DNA from 3 places in the Phascolarctobacterium sp. Marseille-Q4147 genome. Region 3 is predicted to be linked to each of the others. Evidence: riboswitches for the same ligand, from Rfam matches in the RefSeq annotation. Region 3 holds a riboswitch; each other region holds the start of a gene.
What was found. Region 3 has a riboswitch for S-adenosylmethionine ahead of KAH19_RS00485 (MetQ/NlpA family ABC transporter substrate-binding protein). Riboswitches for the same ligand answer to the same signal wherever they lie in the genome.
Positions count from the first base shown of each region.

Region 1 (3,275 bases), 980 kb from region 3:
TTATTCTACATATACTAACGATTTACAGCCATATTCCTTTACGGCGAGCGCTGCTCCCTGCAGGTCCGCAGCCTCGGTCAGTAGCTTAACGCTGCGGCCTTCGCGGCGCAATGCTGTCGCTTTGGCAATCGCCTCCGGCAGCTTGCCTTCGCTCCAGGCTACCAGCACGTCCCAGGTGCGGTTGTTGGTAACAACGCCGTTGCGCTCCAAAGCCAGCAGCACGCGGTCTACGCCAACAGCAAAACCTGTTGCCGGGCACTCCAGGCCGAAGCGCTGCATCATCTTGTCGTAGCGGCCACCGCCTGCCACCGGATAACCCATTTCCGGCAGATACACTTCAAAAAGCATACCGGTGTAATAATCAAGTGAACGGTACAAGCCAAGATCAAAGCTCAAATAGTCTGCAGCGCCATATGCTTCCACCAGCTTATAGATTTTGCGCAAATCATTCAGAGCGCCTTGGCACTTAGCGTTAGTTACTATTGCAGCAACTTTGTCTAAAAGCTCTATGCCACCCTGCAGGAAGAGGAAATCGGCAAAAAGCTGCTTGATTTCCGGACGGATATTTTCCATCGCATCTGCCATCTGCTGCATACCCACAGCATCATGACGGCGCAGGCAATCCTTCAGCTGCTGCAGCTGAGCAGCATCAAAGCCTGCTTCCTCCGCCAGGCCGTTGATAAAATCAACGTGGCCCAGGCTGATAGCGAACTTCTGCAAGCCTGCAGCCTGCAATGCTTCGGCTGCCAGCACGATAACCTCGGCATCGGCAGCAGCGCCGCTGGCACCCAGCATTTCTACACCGGCCTGCTCAAATTCGCATTGGCGTCCTGCCTGAATTTCTTCATAGCGGTAAAGGTTTGCCAGATAGCAAAGACGTTTAATCTTTTCGCCGCCCTGCAGGCGCGTCGCTGTCAGGCGGGCAATCGGCGCCGTCATATCATTGCGCAGTGCCAGCAGATTATTGCTGCGGTCAAAAAACCGGAAATCCCCTTTGGTACCGGCAGCGCCGAAGGTATCAACATATTCAAAATCGGGTGTTTTTACCTCATCATAGCCCCATTTGTCAAAAACATTGATAATCGCATTTTCGATTCCACGGCGTGTCTTCATCTCTCCCGGCAGAATATCCTTGGTTCCGTAGGGAACCTGATATACCTTATTAGTCATCTTCTTTCTTCCCCTCTTTTATAACTTGCATAACAGAATTATAACCATCCGCGCCGTAAACAAGACAACGCTTAACACGTGAAATGGTTGCGGTGCTGGCACCGGTTTTCTCTACGATAGTTTCGTAAATACAGCCCTCATCCAGCATGCGCGCCACCTCCAGGCGCTGTGCCATGGCCTTCAGCTCGCTGATAGTACAGATATCCTCAAAAAATTTATAGCATTGCTCCTCATCCTTTAAGCTGAGAATCGCTTTGAATAATTGGTCTGTTAAATGATCATGAATATTTGCTGCCATTTTTAGTTTCCTCCTGTGCGTTACGTGCATATAACGATAGTACTTTAACTCACTAACTCGTAAAAATACTTTAATACTTTATCTTGCGAAAGTCAAGGAAAAATTTACAAAAAATCTTTTTTCCGCAGGTTTTGTAAAAAATTTCGCATTTCGCTTTACAATTACCTAGCATTTTGATATAATTTGAGCAATTCCTGAAATCCATTGGACGCAGCTTTACAGCTTTACAGTTTTTCAGTAAATTTTACGCAAAACTGTTGACAATATCCTAAAATAGATGTATGATTATTTCATTCAAACTTAACAGAGATTTCATCAAGAGTAGCTGAGGGACTGGCCCGATGAAGCTACGGCAACCACACATCAGTGAACGGTGCCAATTCCAACGGATAATTCCGGCAGATGAAGATTACAGATGCAACGTATCCTTCGCCGTGCCGGTGAAGGATTTTTTTTACGCCGGCCGTCGATTCCGACAGCAGACGTACACCGGAGAATGCGACTCTCAAGCAACATCCGCTGACTTCTATTGGAAAATAATCTCTCACACTCAAATAAGGACTGCTGAAACTTGCAGTCACATTAGAAAGGAACACAAGAATGATAGAACTAGTTAATGTAGAAAAAACCTACTACAGCAAGGCCGGCGACATCCATGCTCTGTACAAAACAAGCCTGAGCATCAAGGCCGGCGAAATTTTCGGTATCATCGGTCTTTCCGGTGCCGGCAAATCCACATTGGTGCGCTGCATCAATATGTTGGAAAAACCGACCGCAGGCCAGGTATTCGTTGACGGCCAGGAGCTGACCGCCATGAGCGAAGCACAGCTGCGTAAAGCACGTCAGAGCATCGGCATGATCTTCCAGCACTTCAACCTGCTGGCAAGCCGTACTGTTTATGATAACATCGCTTTTCCGCTGGAAATCCAAGGTCTGAGCAAGAGCGAAATCGACAAGCGCGTACGTCCTCTGCTGGAGCTGGTACAGCTGGAAAGCCGTGCCAACTACTATCCCAGCCAGTTATCCGGCGGTCAGAAACAGCGTGTAGGCATTGCCCGCGCCCTGGCAAGCAATCCTAAGGTACTGCTGTGCGACGAAGCAACCAGTGCTCTCGACCCGCAGACCACCAAATCTATTCTGCATCTGCTGCAGGACATCAACAAAAAGATGAATCTGACCATCGTGCTGATTACACACCAGATGGAGGTTGTAAAAACCATCTGTGACCGCGTTGCTGTTATCGAAAGCGGCGACATCATTGAGGAAGGCCCGATGATTGACGTTTTCACCAATCCGCAGCACCCCACTACCAAAGAATTTACCAAGAGCGTTATCAACGCCGAGCTGCCTGATATCGTTAAACAGATGAAATTAAGCGATACCTATACCGAAGGCAGCAAGCTGCTGGTACGTATCTCCTTCATCGGTGACAGTGCCAGCGAGCCTATTATTTCCGGCATGGTAAAACATTTTGATGTTGACGTAAGCATTATTTCCGGTAATACCGACCAGCTGAAGGATGTCCTCTTCGGCACTCTGCTGATTGAGATTTCCGGTAACCGCGAGCGCATTAAAAATGCATTGGAATATCTGCATCAGCAGCATCTGAAAACGGAGGTAATTGGCTATGAGTCCTGATATGATTGACCTTTTAATAAAATCCTTTTGGGAAACCTGCTACATGGTTTTCGCTTCTACCGCACTTTCCACTTTAATCGGCATTCCGCTGGGCGTAATTCTTACCGTAACCCGCAAGGACCACATTCTGCCGAACCAACCGCTTAACACTATTCTGGGCGCGATTGTC
Region 1 is NZ_CP072874.1:1,105,898-1,109,172, reverse strand. It holds gene hisZ (ATP phosphoribosyltransferase regulatory subunit) at 1-1,170, opposite strand; gene KAH19_RS05175 (YerC/YecD family TrpR-related protein) at 1,163-1,468, opposite strand; SAM riboswitch class I at 1,778-1,877, shown strand; gene KAH19_RS05170 (methionine ABC transporter ATP-binding protein) at 2,069-3,106, shown strand; gene KAH19_RS05165 (methionine ABC transporter permease) at 3,096-3,275, shown strand, end outside.
Region 1: it holds a riboswitch for S-adenosylmethionine, as region 3 does, so the genes downstream of both, KAH19_RS05170 (methionine ABC transporter ATP-binding protein) here and KAH19_RS00485 (MetQ/NlpA family ABC transporter substrate-binding protein) in region 3, are expected to answer to the same signal.

Region 2 (3,275 bases), 850 kb from region 3:
ATTGCCGTTTATAAGGCTGTAGATCTTGTAAGCCGTTTGCGTAAGCAGGGCTGCGAGGTGCGTGTGGTCATGACCGAGCATGCACAGCAGTTTGTTACTCCGTTAACCTTCAAGGAAATCAGCGGTAATGCTGTTGCTACCAGCATGTGGAACAGCAACCAGGAATTTAATGTTGAGCATATTGCTTTGGCAAATTGGGCAGACGCTTTCTTAGTTGCGCCTGCTACCGCTAATATTCTGGCTAAAATGACCTATGGCATTGCGGATGATCTGCTGAGCACTACGCTTTTGGCAGCTCAGGCACCGATAGTTGTCTGCCCAGCAATGAATACCGGTATGTATCTTAATGCTGCAACCCAGGAAAATATCGCTAAGCTGCAAAGCCGCGGTATTACTGTAATGCCGCCTGCTTCCGGTCATCTTGCCTGCGGCACCAGCGGCCCAGGCCGTCTGCCTGAACCGCAGCAGATTGTGGAGTTCATGAGCAGCTTTTTTGCCGGCCGTGAGGGCGATTTGCGTGGCCTTAAGGTACTTGTTACCGCAGCAGGTACACGTGAACCGATTGACCCCGTCCGCTTTGTCGGCAACCGTTCCAGCGGCAAGATGGGCTATGCCGTAGCTCAGATGGCTGCCGAGCGCGGTGCTGAGGTACTGCTTATCAGCGGTCCTTCTGCACTTGCTGTACCGCCTAATGTGAAGGCTGTGCAGGTTGAATCGACCAATGAAATGCTGGAGGCTTGCCTGGCAGCTTATGATGCGGTTGATATCGTTATCAAGGCAGCGGCAGTTGCCGATTACCGTCCGCGTGATGTGGCAGACCAAAAGATTAAGAAGAAAACAGATGATGCTCTGACTGTGGTTATGGATAAAAATCCGGATATCCTCAAAACTTTGGGTGCTAAGAAAACACATCAGGTTTTGGTTGGCTTTGCTGCAGAAACGCAAAACCTGTTGGCTAATGCTCGCGAAAAGGTAGTTAAAAAGAATCTTGATATGATTGTAGCCAACGATGTTACGGCTGCCGGTGCCGGTTTCAACTCCGATACCAATATCGTTAAGTTCCTTTATGCTAACGGCGATGTATGCGAGCTGGAGCAGATGCCGAAGGTTGATGTGGCGAACCGTATTTTGGACGAGGCGTTGCGTATACGTCGCGAGCGCGCTTAGAAGAGCGCGTGTAAGGCAACATCTGCGTCATGACCGCTCTTCTACGTAGAGAGCGCGTATAAGGCTACATCTGCGTCATGACTGCTCCTCGACGTACTAGAAGTACGCCGTCGTCGCAATCATATAGCATCTGCAGCTTTCTCCGCGCTCTTTGGAGTAGGGATTGCAAGGTCGCATCTGCGTCATGACTGCTCCTCGACGTACTAGAAGTACGTCGTCGTCGCAATCATACTAGCATCTGCAGCCTTCTCCGCGCTCTTTGGAGTAGGGATTGCAAGGTCGCATCTGCGTTATGACTGTTTCTCGATGCAGCAGTAGTACGCCGTCGTCGCAATCATATAGCATCTGTAGCCTTCTCCGCGCTCTTTGGAGTAGGGATTGCAAGGTCGCATCTGCGTTATGACTGTTTCTCGATGCAGCAGTAGTACGCCGTCGTCGCAATCATATAGCATCTGTAGCCTTCTCCGCGCTCTTGGAAGATAGGCTTGCAAGGCTACGTATGCATTATGACTCTATATATAATAGAATTGAATTCTATTTAGCATAAGCAGTTGCAACAAAGTATTTTCACATATTTTTCGTAAAAAAAGTACTTGTCATTATCTTGATTTTGTTATATAATGGCATCTGTAAACAATTTAACACAACTCATCAAGAGCGATGGAGGGAATGGCCCTGTGAAGTCGCAGCAACCATTGCAGTGTGACAGCTGTAAAACGGTGCTAAGTCCTGCAGTTTATCTGTAAGATGAGAATGCTAAGAGTAATAATTTAAGGCGTTCTCATTACGAGAACGCCTTTTCTTATACCATCTAAACACTCTCAACAACGTTTTTTATTTATGAAAGGAGCTACCAATGAGAAAATTATTTACTTCCGAATCCGTTACCGAAGGTCATCCCGATAAAATAGCAGACCAAATTTCCGATGCTGTGCTTGATGCCATCCTGGCTCAAGATCCTAAAGGCCGTGTTGCTTGCGAAACTATCGTTACTACCGGTCAGGTTCACATTTTCGGTGAAATTTCTACCCAATGCTATGTTGATATCGCACACATTGCCCGCGAAACCATCAACAACATCGGCTACAACCGTGCTAAATTTGGCTTTGACGGCAACACCTGCGGCGTGCTGATTTCTATCGACGAGCAGTCCCCTGATATCGCTATGGGCGTTGATAAAGCACTGGAGGCTAAGGAAGGTCAGGCTGCTGAGGAAGAAACCGGTGCCGGCGACCAAGGTATGATGTTCGGTTATGCAACCAACGAAACCGAAAGCTATATGCCGATGCCTGCATATCTGGCTAACAAGCTGGCTCTGCAGCTGACCAAGGTTCGTAAGGAAGGCGTGCTGCCTTACCTGCGTCCGGACGGCAAAACTCAGGTTACCGTTGAATATGATGACGGCAAACCTGTTCGTGTAGATACTATCGTTATTTCTTCCCAACATGCACCGGAAGTTTCCAACGAGCAGATTCGCAAAGATATTATCGAAAAGGTTATTGCACCGATTGTTCCCGCAGAAATGCTGGATGCGGAAACCAAATACTACATCAACCCGACTGGCCGTTTCGTTATCGGCGGTCCTCAAGGTGACGCTGGTCTGACCGGCCGTAAAATCATCGTTGACACCTATGGCGGTATGGCTCGTCATGGCGGCGGTGCTTTCAGCGGCAAGGACCCCTCTAAGGTTGACCGCAGTGCTGCTTATGCTGCACGTCACGTTGCTAAAAATATCGTTGCCGCAGGTTTGGCAGATAAATGCGAAATCCAATTGGCATACGCTATCGGCGTAGCACATCCGGTTTCCGTTCTGGTTGAAACCTTCGGCACCGGCAAAATCAGCGAAGACAAGATTGCTGAGCTGGTTCGCAAAAACTTCTCCCTGAGCCCGACCGGTATTATCCGTGAGCTGGATTTGCTGCGTCCTATCTACAAGCAAACTGCTGCTTATGGTCATTTCGGCCGTACCGATGTAGATCTGCCGTGGGAGCATACTGAAAAGGCTGCTGCACTGCGCGAGCAGGCAGGCCTGTAAGCTTAATTTAAAACTGTCGAAAGCACGCTGTCCGCAGCGTGCTTTTTCTATGCCTGCCGGCGGCTTTGCACTT
Region 2 is NZ_CP072874.1:1,656,841-1,660,115, forward strand. It holds gene coaBC (bifunctional phosphopantothenoylcysteine decarboxylase/phosphopantothenate--cysteine ligase CoaBC) at 1-1,167, shown strand, start outside; SAM riboswitch class I at 1,813-1,921, shown strand; gene metK (methionine adenosyltransferase) at 2,024-3,202, shown strand.
Region 2: it holds a riboswitch for S-adenosylmethionine, as region 3 does, so the genes downstream of both, metK (methionine adenosyltransferase) here and KAH19_RS00485 (MetQ/NlpA family ABC transporter substrate-binding protein) in region 3, are expected to answer to the same signal.

Region 3 (3,275 bases):
TGATTGACGAAAAAGACCTGCGTGAGGACTATGTAGTACCTGACGCTTTTGACCCGCGTGTTGCTCCGGCGGTTGCTGCCGCTGTAGCTAAGGTTGCTATCGAAAAGGGCCTGGCACGCAAAATTGTAGATCCTGAGGTTGTAAGAGCCAATACTGCTAAACGCATCGGCCGTTAAGCCGCAGTATCAAAAATATTATTCTCACAATGACAATGTGAGCTTAGGAGGATGAAAACATGAGAGAAATAAAGGTTAGTGAAGTCACTGATGTTATTGCCAAGCTGTGCATGGATTCCTGCTACTATCTCCCGCAGGAGATGATGGACAAGATCAGAAATGCCGCTGTTGAAGAAGAATCTCCTTTGGGCAGGGAAATCCTTGCTACCTTGATTGAGAACTTCGAGCTGGCTAAGAAAAAAGCTGTTCCTCTGTGTCAGGATACCGGTCTGACTGTAGTATTCCTGGAAATCGGTCAGGAAGTGCATTTCGTTGACGGCGATTTGTACACTGCCATTCATGCAGGCGTAGCAAAGGGCTACACTGAAGGCTATCTGCGTAAATCCTCTGTAGGCGACCCGGTATTTGATCGTAAAAATTCCGGTGATAATACTCCGGCAATCATCCACACCAAGATTGTTCCCGGTGAAAAGGTTAAAATTATCGTTTGCCCTAAAGGCTGCGGCAGCGAGAACATGGGCGCTTTGAAAATGCTGAAGCCGGCAGACGGCGTTGAAGGCATCAAAAAATTTGTTGTTGATACCGTGCGTGCTGCAGGCCCGAACCCCTGCCCGCCGATTACCGTCGGCGTAGGCATCGGCGGCAATATGGAGCGTGCCGCTATTCTGGCTAAATATGCGCTGACCCGTACCGTAGGCGAGCACAATAAGGATGAGCGCTATGCGGCACTGGAGGACGAGCTGCTGGAGCTGGTAAACAAAACCGGTGTAGGTCCTTCCGGCTTAGGCGGCAGCACTACCGCTCTGGCTGTAAATGTTGAATTTACCCATACCCATATCGGCGGTATGCCCTGCGCTGTAAACCTGAACTGCCACCAGGCACGCAAGGCTGAAGCAGAAATTTAAAGGAGGCGCCTGAAGATGAGTGAAGAAGCTGTAATCAAATATATCAATGCTCCGCTGACCGAAGAAACTGTCAAAGACCTGCATGCAGGCGACGTTGTACGCATCAGCGGTTATATCTACACTGCACGCGACGCTGCTCACAAGCGTTTGTATGAAGCGCTGGAGCGTGGCGAAAAGCTGCCTTTGGATCTGACCAATAATGTTATTTATTACGTTGGCCCTACTCCTGCCAAACCGGGCGAGGTTGTCGGCAGTGCCGGCCCCACCACCAGCGGCCGTATGGATAAATATACCCCGACCATGATCGAGCAGGGCATGCGCGGCATGATCGGCAAAGGTCTGCGCAGCCAGGAGGTTATTGATGCCTGCGCTAAGCATGGCGCTGTTTATTTCGTTGCTGTAGGCGGTGCTGCTGCTGTTATCACCCAATCAATCAAGAGCGAAACCATGATTGCTTACGAAGACCTGGGACCGGAGGCTATCCGCAGATACGAGGTTAAGGATTTCCCGGCTATCGTCTGCATCGACAGCGAGGGTAATGACTTCTATAAAGTTGGTATTGCCAAGTATAAAAAAGAGTAACATTGTTAACAGATTAAGGGCAGGATTTTCTGCCCTTAATTTTTTTTGCGATTAATGTTGACAAAGACACTAGGATAATATATTATTACTCACATCTTAATAACACGCTCTTATCAAGAGTGGCGGAGGGAACAGGCCCGATGATGCCCGGCAACCAGACGAAGGTTATGGTGCTACATCCTGCAAGTGTAATCTTGAAAGATGAGAGGAAGACCGGCTCCTTCCTCAGAAGGAGTTTTTTTCTTAGGCGGATGTTTTGCAAGACGTGTTGGATAAAGAAAGGATGTAAAAAAGATGAAAAAATTATTAGTTGCATTACTGGCATTAGTGAGCCTTGCAGTTGTTGCTGCAGGCTGCGGCGGCGGAGACAAAAAGGCAGACAACGGTGCTGACAAAAAGGTTACCTTGAAGGTTGGCGCTACCGCTGTACCGCATGCTGAAATCCTCAACCAGATCAAAGGCACCTTGGCTAAAGAGGGCGTAGACCTGCAAATTATCGAATTCAGCGATTATGTTAAACCGAACCTGGCTTTGAACGATAAGGAGCTGGATGCCAACTTCTTCCAGCATGAGCCTTATCTGGATACCTTTGTTTCCGAGCGCAAGATGAATCTTGTATCTGCAGGCAAGGTACATATCGAGCCGATGGGCATTTATTCCAAGACAATCAAATCTCTGAATGATATCCCCGAAGGCGCTAAAATTGCTATTCCGAACGACCCGTCCAACGGCGGCCGTGCGCTGGCTCTGCTGCAAAGCGCTAAGCTGCTGAAGCTGAAGGATGGCGTTGGCGTTAAGGCTACCGTAGGCGATATCGTTGGCAACGACAAGAAGCTGAAGATTGTGGAAATCGAAGCTGCTCTGCTGCCGCGTTCCATGGATGATACCGATTTGTCTGTTATCAACTCTAACTTCGCTATGGAAGCTAAGCTGAACCCGGTGAAGGATTCTCTGTTCACCGAGCCGAAGGAATCTCCGTATGCTAACATCGTAGCTGTCCGCAAGGGTGACGAAAACCGTCCGGAAATCCAGAAGCTGATGAATGCTCTGCGTTCTCCCGAGGTTAAGAAGTTCATCGAGGATAAATACAAAGGCGCTGTTGTTGCAGCGTTCTAATTTGTGAATTGAAGGGCTGCCGCTGAAATGCCGACGCATTTCGGTGGCAGTCTTTTTCTGTGCATCCGCCTGCAAAATATGCTATACTTAAAGAAATACTAATCTTAAAATCGTGAGGTAGAATATGCGTAAATATGCAAAATTTTTCGTAACCCCGAAGGGAGAGCGCGCTGCACGCGGCGGTCATCCCTGGGTGTTTGGTGAAGAGGTAACTAAAATTGAAGGCGAGTATGCCAACGGTGACTTGGTGGATGTTGTAACGTCCAAGGGCAAATATTTGGGCACCGGCTTTGTGAATGACCATTCCAAAATCCGTGTGCGCATTATTTCCACCAATACTAATGATAAGTTTGACGAAGCCTTTTGGGAGCGCCGTCTGCGCTATGCGCTGGATTACCGCCTGACGGTTATGGGCGAGCGTGATTTTAACTGCTGCCGCCTGATTTTCGGCGAAGCGGATATGTTTCCCGGCCTGACCGTGGACCGCTATAATGAT
Region 3 is NZ_CP072874.1:123,449-126,723, reverse strand. It holds gene KAH19_RS00500 (NADP-dependent malic enzyme) at 1-176, shown strand, start outside; gene KAH19_RS00495 (fumarate hydratase) at 236-1,081, shown strand; gene KAH19_RS00490 (Fe-S-containing hydro-lyase) at 1,097-1,663, shown strand; SAM riboswitch class I at 1,771-1,871, shown strand; gene KAH19_RS00485 (MetQ/NlpA family ABC transporter substrate-binding protein) at 1,958-2,779, shown strand; gene KAH19_RS00480 (class I SAM-dependent rRNA methyltransferase) at 2,904-3,275, shown strand, end outside.